DNA from 2 places in the Thalassorhabdus alkalitolerans genome. Region 1 is predicted to be linked to the other one. Evidence: riboswitches for the same ligand, from Rfam matches in the RefSeq annotation. Region 1 holds a riboswitch; the other holds the start of a gene.
What was found. A riboswitch is a leader RNA that binds a small molecule or an ion and turns the genes downstream of it on or off. The one in region 1 is predicted to bind cyclic di-GMP.

Region 1 (7,358 bases):
CCTGACCTACCCTGTATTTATTACTATGGAGACCATAGCTGGTGACCTATCTTACGAGAGTGAAGTGACCCTTGTAAAGGAAGAGGGAGATGATGGTATATCCTGGTTTGTTGACTGGGATTATGAACATTTGTTTTTAGGGCTTGAATCAGAAAATGAGCGGGTGAAAGCTGAGATTGAAACACCCGACAGGGGTGAAATCCTTGACAGAAATGGAAATGGGATTGCTGTAAATGGTGAGGTGGCCAGCGTGTATGTCGTGCCTGAACGGATGGAAGATCAAGACCAGGGAGTTCAAGAGCTGGCAGGTGTCCTGGACCTTACAGAGGAAAGAATTGAGGAACTCTTAAATCAAAGCTGGGTAGAGGACCATTTAAGTGTCCCCATAAAAGACATACCTGTAGAAGATGACCGTGAAAGTGAACTGTTGGATATTCCAGGTGTTGGAATCAGTACAGAAGAAGGAAGAGAGTATCCAATGGGAGAAATGGCTGCCCACTTAACTGGATATACTGGAGGAATTACTGCTGAGGAATTAGAGGAAAGGGAATGGAAAGGCTACCACGAAAACTCAAGAATTGGTAAATCCGGTCTGGAAGCGGTATGGGAAGAAGAACTTCGAGGAGAAGTCGGAGCAAGGGTTAAAATCCTAAATGAAAATGACGAGGTCAGAGAGGTTGTGTTAAAGAAAGAGGCAGAAGCAGGTGAGACCTTTGAGTTGAGTGTTGATGCTACTTTGCAAAAGCAGCTATCGGACAGTCTGGGAGGAGATACAGGCACGGGAGTTGTTATGAATCCTGTAACAGGAGAAGTATTAGCCATGTACAATACACCATCCTATGATCCCAACCTCATGAGCCTCGGTGTTAGCAGCGAGCAGTGGGAAGAGTGGCAGGAAAATGAAGATGAACCTTTTTTAAACCGATTTGGCCAGCGTTATTCACCCGGTTCAGTATTTAAGCCTGTGACAGCAGCCATAGGCATTGAAGAAGGAACCTTACATCCTGAAGAAGTAATGACCATTGAAGGTGAACACTGGCAGGAAAGAGAAGATTGGGGAAGCTATCGTGTAAGGAGAGTGAATGAGGATATAGAGGAAGTCGATTTACGCCGGGCAATGCTTTACTCTGATAACATTTATTTTGCTCAGCAAGCATTAAGAATAGGTGAAGAGGCTTTTCAAGACCGTATAGAAGACTTTGGTTTTGAAGAAACTCTTCCTTTCGAGTATCCGGTTTATACTTCAAGACTTTCAAATGATGGAATAGATGCCGAAGCCTTATTGTCAGACACTGGGTATGGACAAGGAGAAGTACTGACAAACCCAGTGCACCTTTCTGCTGTTTATACAGCCTTTCTTCACGATGGAAGCATGATAGAACCAACATTGCTTAAAAGAGATGAAGGGAGATACTGGAAGGAAGATATTATATCTCCAACAACAGCTGAAACCATTCTGAATTCTTTAATTGCTGTGGTGGAGGACTCAGGTGGAACCGCCCATGATATTTATGAAGAGGGAATGCCTCTCGCAGGGAAAACCGGCACTGCTGAATTAAAACAATCGCTAGACGATGAAGATGGGGAACAGTTAGGCTGGTTTGTCGGGTTTGATTATGAAAATAAAGACCTTATGGTAACCATGATGCTGGAGCAAGTAGAAGGTCGTGGTGGAAGCGGCTATGTTGTCCCTCTTGCTAAAGATTTCTTCAGCGAACGATAGAAAACGAGGAAATCCATCTCAGTAGAATACAGGGAGGATAAGTGAAGTCGAAATCCCAGAACCCTTGGCATACGGAGGATTCATCAACATTAAAAATTTTCCAGTTAGGTTTGCAATCGCTTCCTTCGTGTGATACATTTAAGAAGGCGAAAGTGAGTAACATCGTAAAACAGTTTTTATCGGCCTCAGTAAGGACGTAAAAAGATTTGTTTTCCTGGTATTCACTGAAGCAATTTTTTTATTATCTAAGGAGGCCGTTAACATGACTGGCAAAGTAAAATGGTTTAATTCTGAAAAAGGTTTTGGATTTATTGAGCGTGAAGGCGGAGACGATGTATTCGTCCATTTTTCTGCTATTCAATCTGAAGGATTCAAAACTTTAGATGAAGGACAAGAGGTTGAATTTGAGATCGTTGAAGGACAACGTGGACCACAAGCTGCTAACGTAGTTCGTGTATAATTAAAATAATAAAAGCAGAGGATGTCTTGAATACCAAGACATCCTTTTTTAATCTTGATGCCAACGCTCAATTAGAGGTCCATCCTTTCCAAAGACTGGATCGGCCTTCGGCAGTTTTACATCTTTTATATTATTCCACACTTCCTGACTTACAGGATCTTTCTGGGTTTTCATATCATAATCTTTTCCATCTGGATAAGCCCCCACTACTTCAAAATCTGTACTTGCTTTCAGCTTTTTATGCCCGCATCCAGCAGGGAGAATCACAACATCTCCTCTTTTTACGTGCATCTCTTCCCCGTGTTCTCCACCAAACATAATAGCGGCTGTGCCCTTTTGTACTCCCAGGACCTCATGTGAATTGCTGTGATAATGGTGATAAGGGAGAACACTGCCTGTCCAGCTGTTCCTCCAATTATTTCTCTCGAAAATTTCCATAATGCTATCATCTTCGTCTAACACCATCGGGTAATAGAGCATAGGCAGTGTAGGATTGTTAGGAATATTGCCGTCCTCGTTAAAAAAAACTGCTTTCACTTGAAAGTCATGTAAAGAGTAAACCAATGTTATTCCTCCTTGGAACAAAAGGTAAGGTAATAATTTAATTCCTCTAATAGGCGGCAATAAAACCAAACAATTAATTGACATTGATAATCTTTGTCAATTAGAATGTAATTGAGAATAGATTTCATTTAAAGGAGAGTGAGAAGCGTGGAGGCTTTAATGATTGTAGGGGCAGATCGATTAGGTGCCATCCCTGACCATTTGCAAAAGCTGGGAGTTAAAAACATCATACATATTAACGGGAGAAAGGTTAAGCAAGTGCAAAGAGAAATACCGGAGCACGTTGAATTAATTCTTGTATTAACAGACTTTATTAACCACAACTTATCTAAAAAACTGAAAGAGAAAGCAAGTAAACAATCTGTGCCAGTTTGTTATGCCAAAAGGTCCTGGTGTTCGATATATAAAGCTCTTTCTCATTGTGATTCCTTTTGTGAGCAATGCCCACTGATGAAGGAGGAGCGGTGAAATAACAAAAGTGGAGGTAAAAGGATATGAGGAGAATGGATCTGGTTTTAGATACACATCTTACGGAACTCTCTATTCAAACAGCTGCTGAATGCATAATAGAAACAATACTGGACAATCCAAAAACAACGATAAAAAAAGTACTTTACAATATTAATTTTTATTGGAAGCAGATCCCTTCTGCTTGTTTTTCAAGTCATAAAGCATACTTACTTACCACAGCTGCCTTCACTGATTATCTGCTGAATTTTTTGCCGGTTCTCTACACCATTCATGTTTCAAAAAAACTAAAGCTAAATGAAGAAGTAACCTTATATATAGAAGACAATTCTCATAATATTTCTCAAAAAGAAGCGTGGTTATTTATAGGGGATAAAAGAGAAGTAACTAAAGCTCTCCTGATAAAGGCAGAAAACGTAATGAAAAAAGAGTGTAATGGAGAAGAATGGAAGCTGAATATAATTATGTTAACCACTGGCAGACATTTAAAAAAATCATACAGGTAATTCTTGTTAAGGGAGAGCAGAAAACTAGTTTTCTGCTTTTTTGGCGTATGTAAAGATATATTGAAATAATTGTGATATATTGAAATTAAGACTCACAAATAATTGGTAAGGTATCCCTTTTTACTAGGTCTTTCTTGGTTTTTTTGTTCACTATAACATACATATATCATTTCGATGGTATAATATAAAACATGACTAGATATATAAAGGAGACTAGAAGGATGATTGGTGACCGCGTAAAAAAATATCGGTTAGAAAGGAACCTTTCATTAACAGAGCTTGCTGAAAAGGCAGGCGTTGCCAAGTCATATTTAAGCGCAATAGAAAGGAACATCCAAACTAACCCCTCCATTCAGTTTTTAGAGAAAATTTCCAAACAATTAAACATTCCAATAGATTTTTTACTCAAGGAAGAGACAGAGGAAATGGAACAAGAGCTTGATAGTGAGTGGATGAAGCTTGTTCAGGAGGCAATGGAATCTGGTGTGTCTAAAGAAGAATTTAAAGATTTTTTAGAATTCAATAAGTGGAAGATCAATAACCAATAACACTTTATACCCCAGTTTTGGGTATAGAGTGTTTTTTTATTATATCAAGGGGGAAAATGAGTAATCCCCAGTTTATTTACGATATACTGGTATGACCTTAATAATATTACGAATGAATAAAGAATACTCCTAGAAAGTGAGTGGAGGTTATGTTTAAAAAAGCCCTGCTTGTGTATAAAGGGAACGTAAGTGAAAAAGAAATAGGAAATGAGCTTAACGAAGCGATCTCCACCTTCATGCTCCATATAAAAGAATTGGTCATAGTTAAAACAGAAGAAGAAGGAGAGGGAGAAGAAATATGCAAGGCGCATGGAAACGAGGTTGAGCTTATACTGATTTATGGGGGAGATGGCACTGTTCATGAATGTCTCAATGGCTTAAAGGAAATTAACCCTTCCCCTGTGATCGGAGTGCTGCCAGGCGGGACGGCTAATGACTTCTCCAGATCTTTGAATGTTCCTCAAAATATAAAAAAAGCTGCTGAAGCGTTAATGAATGACAGCAAGCCTATAAATATAGATGTTGGACAGGCAGATGATCGGGTATTTACTAATTTTCTAGGGGTTGGGCTGGTATCAGATACCTCGGAAAGTGTTAATGAAAATATTAAAAATCTGTTTGGTAAAGCTGGTTATTACTTAAGTGCATTCCAGCATTTAACAGAGGGGAATACTTTTTCTTTCGTTTTAAAACATGGTGAAACAGTAGTTGAAGACGAAGCTGTGATGATACTGATTGCTAATGGAAAGTATCTTGGCGGACAGGAAATTCCAGGAGGCTCGATAAGTCCTGCTGATGGTCTTCTTGATGTTTTTATTGTATACGAGGCAGGACTCCCGTTATTAAAGGATTTCCTAGTTGCAAAAAGAACCTTTGAATGGAACCAGGATAAATCACAGGTAGTACATTTTCAGGCTTCTTCGCTGCATTTAGATACCTCTGTCCCTCAAAAGGTAGACATGGACGGTGAAATTTATGCTGAGACACCGGTGGAAATCAACGTCGTATCAAAACAATTTTCTTTCTTAGTAGGAAACTCCCGAAGATAAAGAAATGAGCTTTAAGAAGGCTGTTGAGAAAGTTATCTCAGCAGTCTATTTGCGTAGGTATTATGCATCAAATGGTTGCTTGTCTTTTGAGGGAAATTGCGCCTTCAAGGACCTGTAGCAGTGCTTTTTGACCAGACGCGGAGAGAAAGAGGTTCTTTAAAACAGATAAGCTGTCATGTATTGCTAGTCAAAGAAGTTTGTATAAAGAGGAATTTTGTTAGAAAAAGAAAATAAAAAAACATTTTAGGTGACAGCTTTCTACAGAATTACATATGGGACCCCTGTATAGTATGAAGTATCCAAGAGTATAGGAGTGCGTCAAAAGTTCTGATTTCTACCCAATGCTTAAATGTCTCGTTAATTTATACAGTTTGCATTATGCAAGATTATCTGCTTGAAGAGGGTTCATATTTAGGAAGTAAGGATGTGCATGAAAAATGAGCAAGAACCACCTGGAAAATCAAACACCTGATAGGAGAGAATGGTTAGAGCTGCTTGTGAAGGCAAGGGATAAAGGGTACACAGTAGAAGAAGTGAGGAAGTTTTTACACTTACACTCATCTCAGGTGGATGAGAAGAAGGTGATGATGTAAGTCATAATCACCCTAAAAGATAAATTAGAAAAAATGTTTACGTAGGACTATGTTTCTCTGACTGATAAGGGATTTTAAAAACGAGAATGCAGATGTTACAGGATGTGCTGAAGAACAAGGCATCCCTGTTGAAAAGCAGGTGCGCAAAGTCACAGGTCTAAGGTGTTTACTAGGATGGCTGGGCTGCCTAAGCACTCAAATATTTCTTATATTTGAGGTGGTGCTAAAATGAATAGTAAAGCTAATACAAAAATTGACAAAGAATGGGTATTTTTGATTCAGGAAGCATTATCTCAAGGATTGACGCCTGAAGAAATCAGAGCATTTTTCCGACGTGAATCCTGCAATAATAAACTGCATTAAGAATGACATGCTTTAACATACTGATAAATAAGGCCTGAGTCCGGGGGTGCCGGACCCAGGCCTTATTCTAATTGTTTTCAGTGTATTGAAACCTAAAAAAGACTGTTTGCAAAAGGGTTACTTTTGAAAACAGCCCCAGGTCAAAAAGAGTCTTTCAGGACAGGAACTCTGAAACCTGGGTTTCAGTAGCTTCGTGACTTAAAAAATGAATCATTATCCTTTATCTTTTTCATTGCTCCATGCTTTGTATTTCACAAAATCCTGAAACTGCTTAAACTCTTCTTTTGTAATTCCTGACTTAATGGCTTGCTGCAGAAGCTGAAGCCATTCTTCGTCCAGGTGTTCCCCGCTATGTTCGTTGTATAGCTCTTGTTCATTTATCAATTCTTCAATAGAGAGGTCTAATACACTGGAAAGCTTTTTAAGAACATCAATAGAAGGATTCTTCTTCAGGTCTCTTTCTATATAGCTTAAATAGGATTTAGAAACCTTCGTACGGTTTGCCAATTCAGAAAGGGTTAATCCCTTTTCTTTTCTTCTGACCTTAATCTTTTCACCTATCATCTTCCCCCCTCCAGTTAGGGTGTTATTTGTTCATTATATAAAACAATTTCCGTTTTGGGAAAAAAGTAAACCAGAGAAAATTAAAGAAATATAATATATAAAGAACATATTCGTTCATTATTAGGAACAAACGAACTAATTTAACGTTTTTAACGTTTTCTAATTTATAGAACAAATTTCCTTATAGCGAACAAAATATATAAATAAAAAGTAAAATATAAACCTCGATAAAGGAATGCTTGAAAGTATCTATAGAAAATAAGGAAGGTACTGTCTTTCTTTAAAAGGCTTAATGTATTGGCTGGATCCATGCGGGATTTATTATACCATCTGTACCGATGCAGCAATCTGCATGACTTTCCTATAAGGACGAACGAGGCTCAATACTTAAAAAAAGGATCTAGTAAGAGTCTGCCCGGCAGACAGGCTATTTTATACAAAAAAACAAATTCGTGTTTTCACAGTGCATCAAAAGCAGAAAGAAAAGGACAATTAATTGTGACAAGAAAGGATATATTAA
Region 2 (7,358 bases), on a different contig from region 1:
TCTATGACATTTAAAAAACACTCTTCTGCGGATTAGAAACAGGCGCCATCAAGGATGACGCCTGTTTTTACAATGAGTTAATCAGGCTGGCGTATTCATTTTTTGGATGATTGACCTGGGGGGAAACGGGATAAGCCTCCATTTTCTCGGATGGAAAAGCCTCTAACAATGTTGTTAGATGATAAGGATCATCCTCTTCTTTATCGAGCCACTCTTTTTCCCTTTCCGCCCTTAAAATGACAGGCATTCGGGCATGAATATCTTCTACAAGAGAATTGGCCTTCGTCGTAATAATAGTGCAGGAACTAATAACTTCCCCTTTTTTCTCCCACTTGTCCCACAAACCGGCAAACGCAAACAGGGGCTTTTCTTTTACCTGAATGTGATAAGGCTGTTTTCCACCGTTTTCCTGTTTCCATTCATAAAATCCATCGGCTGCAATCAAGCAGCGCCGGCGTTGCAACAGCCTTTTAAAAGCCGGCTTTTTATGCACTGTTTCAGCTCTTGCATTGATCATTTTAAACCCGATCTTCGGGTCATCCGCCCAGGAAGGCACCAGTCCCCAGCGCATAAAGCCGGCACGGTTACTTGTCCCGTCATTTATAATGCAAAGCACTTCCTGACTTGGAGCAATGTTGTACCTTCCATCCACTCTTTCTGGAATGACTTCTGCTGCGAACCTTCTTTGGATCATTCTTTTGTCCGCTGTCAACGTATACCGCCCGCACATTCCAATCACTTCCTTTATCTAACAGCGCTCTCTGCCTCTTTACTTCATCACGAGACCGCCGTCTACAATAAGATTTTGCCCCGTCACCGCTCTGCTTAGGGGGGAGGCGAATAACAAAACGGCATCAGCCATTTCTTCAGGTGTAATGACCCGCTGAAGAGGGGTATTCTGCTGAATGATTTGAAATACCTCTGCTGATGTTGCTTTACTGGCATCCGTTTCTTTTAACAGTCCGCCAGAAGCCATGTTCACGGTGATTCCGTATGGCCCGAGATCACGGGCCATGGTTCTTGTAAGCCCAAGCAATGCAGCTTTTCCGCTTGTATAATCGTGGTAGGGAACCACTGGATTTTGCACAAGGTTCGTTCCAATGTTAACTATGCGACCGAATTCCTGTGCTTTCATGTCAGGAATTCCCGCTTGTGCAGTATTCAAAGCAGCTTGGACGCTTCCTTCAAATTGAACGGAAAAATCCTCCCAGCTGATGTCCTCCGCATTTTTTCTTTCCACTGGATCAAAGCTGAAACCAACTAAGGCGTTATTTACAATGGTCGTGATCGGCATCTTAAAGTATGACACCGCTTCCTTGAAAATCTTCTCAACCGCTTCTTTGCTACGTACATCTCCCTGGAGAGCAACCGTTTGTTCACCGAGTTCCTCAGCAAGGTTCTCGGCTCTTTCTTTGCTTTGATAATAGTTAATGACGACATTGGCCCCTTCACGGGCAAATGCCCGCACCACTGCTTCGCCCAGTCCTCTGCTTCCTCCTGTAACAAGTACTGTTTGACGTTTAATATCCATATCCTTTCCTCCTTTTTGTGGTTTATTACTTTTGAACCTCTGTTTCCAGGCCCCTTGTTAACACAAAGGCTGCTATCATTGCCGTGATTCCTCCCGTGATCTTTCCGATCATCATAGCTGTAATCATTTCCTCTTCTACAGAGGCAGTAAAAGCAAGGTGTCCTCCTAAAATGAATGCTCCGCTCACTGCAAAAGCAAAGTTCATTACTTTTCCACGGGGGTTCATATCCCGAGCCATCCCAAACATAGGAATGGCATGAGCTAAAGAGGACAGCCAGCCAACAACTGAGATTTCATTCATATGTACCTTATTTCCTAATGGAGACAGAGCCTTCCCAAAAACCTTTTTTAAAAAATGGACCAGAGGGAAAGCTCCTGCGAGCATAATGGCTATCATGCCGACAATTTGGATCCCTTCACTAATAGGGGCCATGCCAGAAACAAGTGTCCAGCCTGTGAGCGTTTGAAAGGTGATAACAGCTGTTGCTCCAACCATCAAGGCCGTCATCCCCTGGCCGAACAGCATAAAAAGAGTCACCATAACACGGGGCTGAAGCCACAGGCCTAAAGCAATCCCCCCGGAGAAAATCACAATGGGCACAATGCTTCGAAGCATCATCTCCATTGAAAAACCTGCAGCCGCCCCTCCCGCAAGAAGGCCGAGAGGGATCGTAGTAAGCCCTGCCAAAACTCCTTTTGCTAAGTAAGGACGATCTTCTTTTTCAAGGAGACCTAAAGCCACTGGAATAGTAAAGGTAAGGGTGGGACCAAGCATCGTGCCCAGTAAAATGCCGGCAAACAAAGCAGCATCCCTGCTTTCAGCTAACTCCAAAGCCAGTGGATACCCTCCCATATCCAAGGCAAGCAACGCAGTAGCAAACATAGCGGGGTCTGCCCCCATCCATGAGAAAAAGGGAACCACCACCGGCCGGAGAAGCTCTGCAAGAACTGGAGCCAAGGAGATAATTCCGATCATGGCGATCGCTAAAGGGCCCATCGCCATAAATCCCCGCTCAAACTGTTCACCGTAGCCGAAACGATTGCCGCCTATCTTATCTGCAGCCCCTATGATCATAAAAACAACAAGAACTAGTACCACTATTTCATTAATTGACATCAGGCTGACCACCAGCTTTACATTTTAATTCTCTTTTTCATTCTACACGACGCTTCCGGACACCTCTTTTGGGGTGCCTGGCACCTAATCAATTTTTACCAGCACCCTTCTCCTTGAATTAAGAACCTATGTTCTCATATAATAAAGAGAAACTGCATGACGAGGTGAAGCTCATGGATACTCTGTACAGTCAAATTAAAAGAAAAACCATTCTCTGTATAGACATGAAGAGCTTTTATGCAAGCTGCTCGGCAATTGACCTGGGACATGATCCTCTCACATGCTGCCTTGCTGTCGTAGCTGATACAAAACGGTCAGGAAGCGTGGTTCTGGCAGCAACACCAGCTATGAAAAAGAAATTTGGCATCAAAACAGGAAGCCGTCTGTTTGAAATTCCGGACGACCCTGACATACAGATCGTAAATGCGTCGATGAGTGCTTATTTAAAAACTTCTGTAGAACTGACTAAATTCTTTGCTGAATTTGTTCCCTCCGCTCATATTCATACCTATAGTGTGGATGAAAGCTTTCTTCAAGTGGATGGCTCTCTTCACCTTTATGACTCTCCCCGTCAGATGGCAAAAATGATTCAGCGCAGCATGCTCAGACGTTTTGGACTCATGTGTGCCATTGGTATCGGCCCAAATATGCTTCTCTCAAAATTGTGCCTTGATCTTGATGCAAAAAAGAAAGGGATCGCTGAATGGCAATTTGAAGACGTAAAAGAAAAGCTCTGGCCCGTGGAGCCCCTTAGCAAGATGTGGGGCATCGGCAACCGGATGGAGAGAAACCTGAACCGTTTAGGAATACGAACAGTTGGGCAATTGGCCCGAACTCCCATTGAACTTCTTGAAAAACAATTTGGTGTTATGGGCAGCCAGCTGTACTATCATGCGTGGGGAATTGATCTCTCAGAAATAGGAGCTCCTATTCTGCACGGGCAAATCAGCTACGGTAAAAGCCAGATTCTTCTTCGTGATTACGAAAAGGAGGAAGAAATAAAGCATGTCATTCTTGAAATGAGCGAAGAAGTGGCAAGACGAGCCAGAAGAGAACGAAAAGCCGGCCGGACGATCAGTCTCGGCGTTGGATACAGCCACAAGGAAGCAGGCGGTTTTCACCGTTCCTATACCGTATCTGAGCCGACGAATGAAACAAAGGAAATCTACCATATCTGTCTTCATCTTTTTCGAAAGCACTACCGCGGTGAAACGGTGAGAAGCCTGTCTGTTACCTTATCGAAGGTTTGTGAAGACAGCTGCACCCAGCTCAGTCTGTTTGATCCGAAAAAGCCAAAGCGAAAAGCTTTGGGCTATGTAATGGATCAAGTAAGAGCAAAACATGGGGCGGATTCTCTTTTGCGGGCCGTCTCTTATACAAAGGCCGGCACCGCCCGCCACCGTTCTACCCTGGTGGGAGGTCATAAAGCAGAAGGATAGGAAGTTGCAGTAAAAAACAAAGGGGCACCCCATCATAGGGAAGCCCCTTTGAAATCATTTGGCCTCTTCAGTCTTTTTCTCATGTATTTGTTCACCTGTAAGATACTCGATCTTTGATTTGAGCAAAGCATTTTCTTTTGATAAGGATGCTACCTGGTCTGCCAAGTAATCAATCAATTCGTTAACTTCGGTTTTCATTCGTTACTTCCTCCTATTATGTTATCCTCTAAGGGGTTATGGAATAAACACTGTCATTAAATGAGCAAGGTTTATTTACCCCCGGTTCTTCCGACTTAAACTTTCTTTCGCACCAGCAAGCCATGAAGAACTCACACACTTTACTATGTTATTCATTCCAATTCAAAGAGATGACAACGATTTTAAAAAGGGAGTGTTTTTTTTGAAAGAGGATTATATTACATACTTACGAAGCTTTACAGGCAAGAACAAGGTAATTATGGTGGTTGCCGGAGTGCTGATCTTTGATGAAGAAAACCGTCTTCTTCTGGAACTTCGCTCAGATAACCAAAAGTGGGGACACCCCGGAGGCTACATGGAGTTAGGAGAAACAATAGAAGAAACAGCTAAAAGAGAAATATTTGAGGAAACAGGACTTACCTTGGGTGAGGTAGAGCTTTTTGGAATCTATTCAGGGAAAAAACAGGAACGTATTTTACAGAATGGAGATGAGGTCTCTCTCGTTAAAATCATGTTTACTTGCAAAGAATTCAGTGGACAGCTAAGAAAAAGTGAAGAATCTCTTGAACTGAAATTTTTTTCCTTGGATAAGCTGCCAGACATTTGGCCAGCCCAGAAAGCGGTATTTAATGATCTCCTGTCAGGCGCCTCGCGCCCTATTATCAAGTAACACAGGTGAGTACAAAGTGATATGCATATAATTATAAAAGTTGGATCATCGAGAGCTTAACAGAAAAATCCTTTTAAATTCTCTGTTTTCTTGTAAAATAAAGGCTATAACATAAGTTTAAATGAAAAGACAAAGTTGCTGAAAAGCAGTGACGAAAACACTAGGGGCAAAGGTATGAAGATACACTATGCCAGCCAGCTGCTGTACTTCTTTTTCTCTTTTTTGAACCATAATAAAAGAAAAGCGAGTGTATGTGTCTATGAAATTAGAAACCATTGTTATCGGTAATGTCCAATTAACAGAGGAGCCCAGGAATACGTTCTATCACTTTGCTGTTAACGTGGAAGAAACCTTAAAGCGCGCACCTGAAATTGACGCAGTAGCAATTTTTGGAATGATCACTTTCCAGGGAAGGTCCTGTGAAACTGTGATCCAGCAAGACCTCAATATCCCATGGAATGCTCTACTAGAAAGCACACAAGAACAAATACGACAAAAAGCTTTTCGGCAAATTGAAAAATATGAAAGCCATTGTAATCAACAGTAGAAACCCTGTCATTACAATGGCTTTGCTTTATTCAAAAACTTACTGTTTAGACCTTTCGCAAATACGCTGAGAGAGCTTTCGATAAAATTCCATTACATCCGTATCCTTTAGAAACTGAAGCTGATGAGTTCCTCTTTTTGTTGCGATTTCGATATTATTTGAAAAAGCAAACACCCCAGTCTTTTCAATGGCTATTTCCTCAATTTTTTCATAAGGAATACTGTATACTGCTGACCGGGATTTAGAAATAAGGGAACGGTCAACAAAGAGAATACGGTGACTCGTAAAAGCAACGAAGTCGACCATGAGTCCATATGTACTCTCAAGCTCTTCTCCTTCAAATAAAAACTCCTGTGCCTGGTCTATATGCTTTCTCTTATTGTCTCCTCTCCGAAACAAACTCACCTTTACCATCCCTCCATCTATAAATTCTCTGCATGCCTCTTTTATTCTCTCACTAACAAAAAGTGATTACAATCCATTGACTCATCATGCCCTGTCCTAGTCCAATTTTTCCGGGGGAGGATTGAGATGTTTCCCTTCTTCAGCTTCTCTAAACAAATTACCTTCTTTCGGAGGCGGTTCATTAGACTCTCGCAATAAACGCTTGAATTCTCCCACAGTAAGCGGCCGGGCGTCTTCTGTCAGCTCATATCCTAAACGTCCATTTGGTTCAATGGTTGCTCTCTTTACACTTTCCATGCTGATGATCCCATTTTGCCTGAGATGCATTTCAATTTTATCTACTGTAAGCCTTACCTTTTTGATATTTTTTAGAAGAGGTCTGCCATCTTTTATTACTGGTACCGATCCACCAGTAAAAAATTTTTCCATTCGGTTTGATTTCACTTGGAGGTATTCAACGATCAAAAGCACCAATACAAAAATAGCAACAGAAATAACCGTTTTTACTACACTTGTTTCAATAATGGGCTGTACAATAATTGAACCGATTGAAATTAAGATAACAGTGGCCGGGATTGTCAGCTGGGAAATTGATTTTCTGCCTGTGACTCGCAGTAATAAGAAACCTACCAATACCATCAAAACTGACTCCCATATAAAATCAGTTTCCACGCCTTACCCTCCTTTTCTAAACACATCCTCTTTCATATTCAGCATCATAGACAGCCGATAGATGCTAAAGCTTGTCTCCCATTGTCATGTTTTTAGATTCTCCTTCCTGTCCATTTTTAAACACGGTCCCAACGTTCTTTAGAAAGAGAACTGAAGAACAAGAGGATCTTAGTATAAAAGCAAACCAAACGATCAAGAGGGAGAGACCAAACGAAAAATCAAAAAGATGGGGGTGTGTTACACCTTTTATGGAGTAAATTAAATCAGGCGGTAAAGTGGGAGATATGCAGGTGAAGTCCCTCATTGAGACACTAAGACTGCAAGTATTTTTCTTAGAACAAAGGGTGGGGTAATGTAAGCAGATTCCTTCTTGGATGGGGTTAATAAATGTACATAAAGAGGAGCCCCAAAAGTTCAACTTAGGGGGCTCCTCGATCTGCAAGTACACTAGAGAGGTGCTGAGGATATCTCTTATTATACTCTTATTTCCAATAAATGAAATGATCCCCAAGGTATGGGTATATCATCATCCTGAAACACGAGCAGTTCATTGATTAAAGAATGTACTTACTACATATTCATGCTGCTGATTGTAGATCGTTCTCTCCAACAGTTAAACTTGTATAATAAGTAAGCTGGAAACAAATAAGAAAGAAAAGTTTTATAGATATTCCAGCCATTGCGATACTCTACCCTTCCTGCTGCTACAGCAATGAGTTCAAAGAATGTACTGAGAAGAGTGCATAGAAAAAGATCTGCTTTTTCTGAAAAAACTCTTT

Region 2: it holds a riboswitch for cyclic di-GMP, as region 1 does, so the genes downstream of both, ACFPU1_RS14305 (hypothetical protein) here and ACFPU1_RS10150 (anti-repressor SinI family protein) in region 1, are expected to answer to the same signal.

What each region holds. Positions count from the first base shown of each region.
Region 1 is NZ_JBHSOZ010000004.1:123,123-130,480, forward strand. Features, by position in the region: gene ACFPU1_RS10110 (peptidoglycan D,D-transpeptidase FtsI family protein) at 1-1,723, shown strand, start outside; gene ACFPU1_RS10115 (cold shock domain-containing protein) at 1,986-2,183, shown strand; gene ACFPU1_RS10120 (cupin domain-containing protein) at 2,232-2,747, opposite strand; gene ACFPU1_RS10125 (DUF2325 domain-containing protein) at 2,895-3,215, shown strand; gene ACFPU1_RS10130 (hypothetical protein) at 3,242-3,721, shown strand; gene ACFPU1_RS10135 (helix-turn-helix domain-containing protein) at 3,943-4,269, shown strand; gene ACFPU1_RS10140 (diacylglycerol/lipid kinase family protein) at 4,419-5,318, shown strand; gene ACFPU1_RS10145 (hypothetical protein) at 5,756-5,911, shown strand; cyclic di-GMP riboswitch class I at 6,020-6,102, shown strand; gene ACFPU1_RS10150 (anti-repressor SinI family protein) at 6,140-6,274, shown strand; gene ACFPU1_RS10155 (helix-turn-helix domain-containing protein) at 6,488-6,838, opposite strand.
Region 2 is NZ_JBHSOZ010000009.1:672-8,029, reverse strand. Features, by position in the region: gene ACFPU1_RS14340 (MFS transporter) at 1-36, shown strand, start outside; gene ACFPU1_RS14335 (SOS response-associated peptidase) at 68-730, opposite strand; gene ACFPU1_RS14330 (3-oxoacyl-ACP reductase) at 770-1,531, opposite strand; gene eutH (ethanolamine utilization protein EutH) at 1,557-2,648, opposite strand; gene ACFPU1_RS14320 (Y-family DNA polymerase) at 2,822-4,087, shown strand; gene ACFPU1_RS14315 (hypothetical protein) at 4,142-4,285, opposite strand; gene ACFPU1_RS14310 (NUDIX hydrolase) at 4,545-4,955, shown strand; cyclic di-GMP riboswitch class I at 5,074-5,161, shown strand; gene ACFPU1_RS14305 (hypothetical protein) at 5,215-5,502, shown strand; gene ACFPU1_RS14300 (PH domain-containing protein) at 5,542-5,907, opposite strand; gene ACFPU1_RS14295 (DUF421 domain-containing protein) at 6,004-6,579, opposite strand; gene ACFPU1_RS14290 (hypothetical protein) at 7,150-7,358, opposite strand, start outside.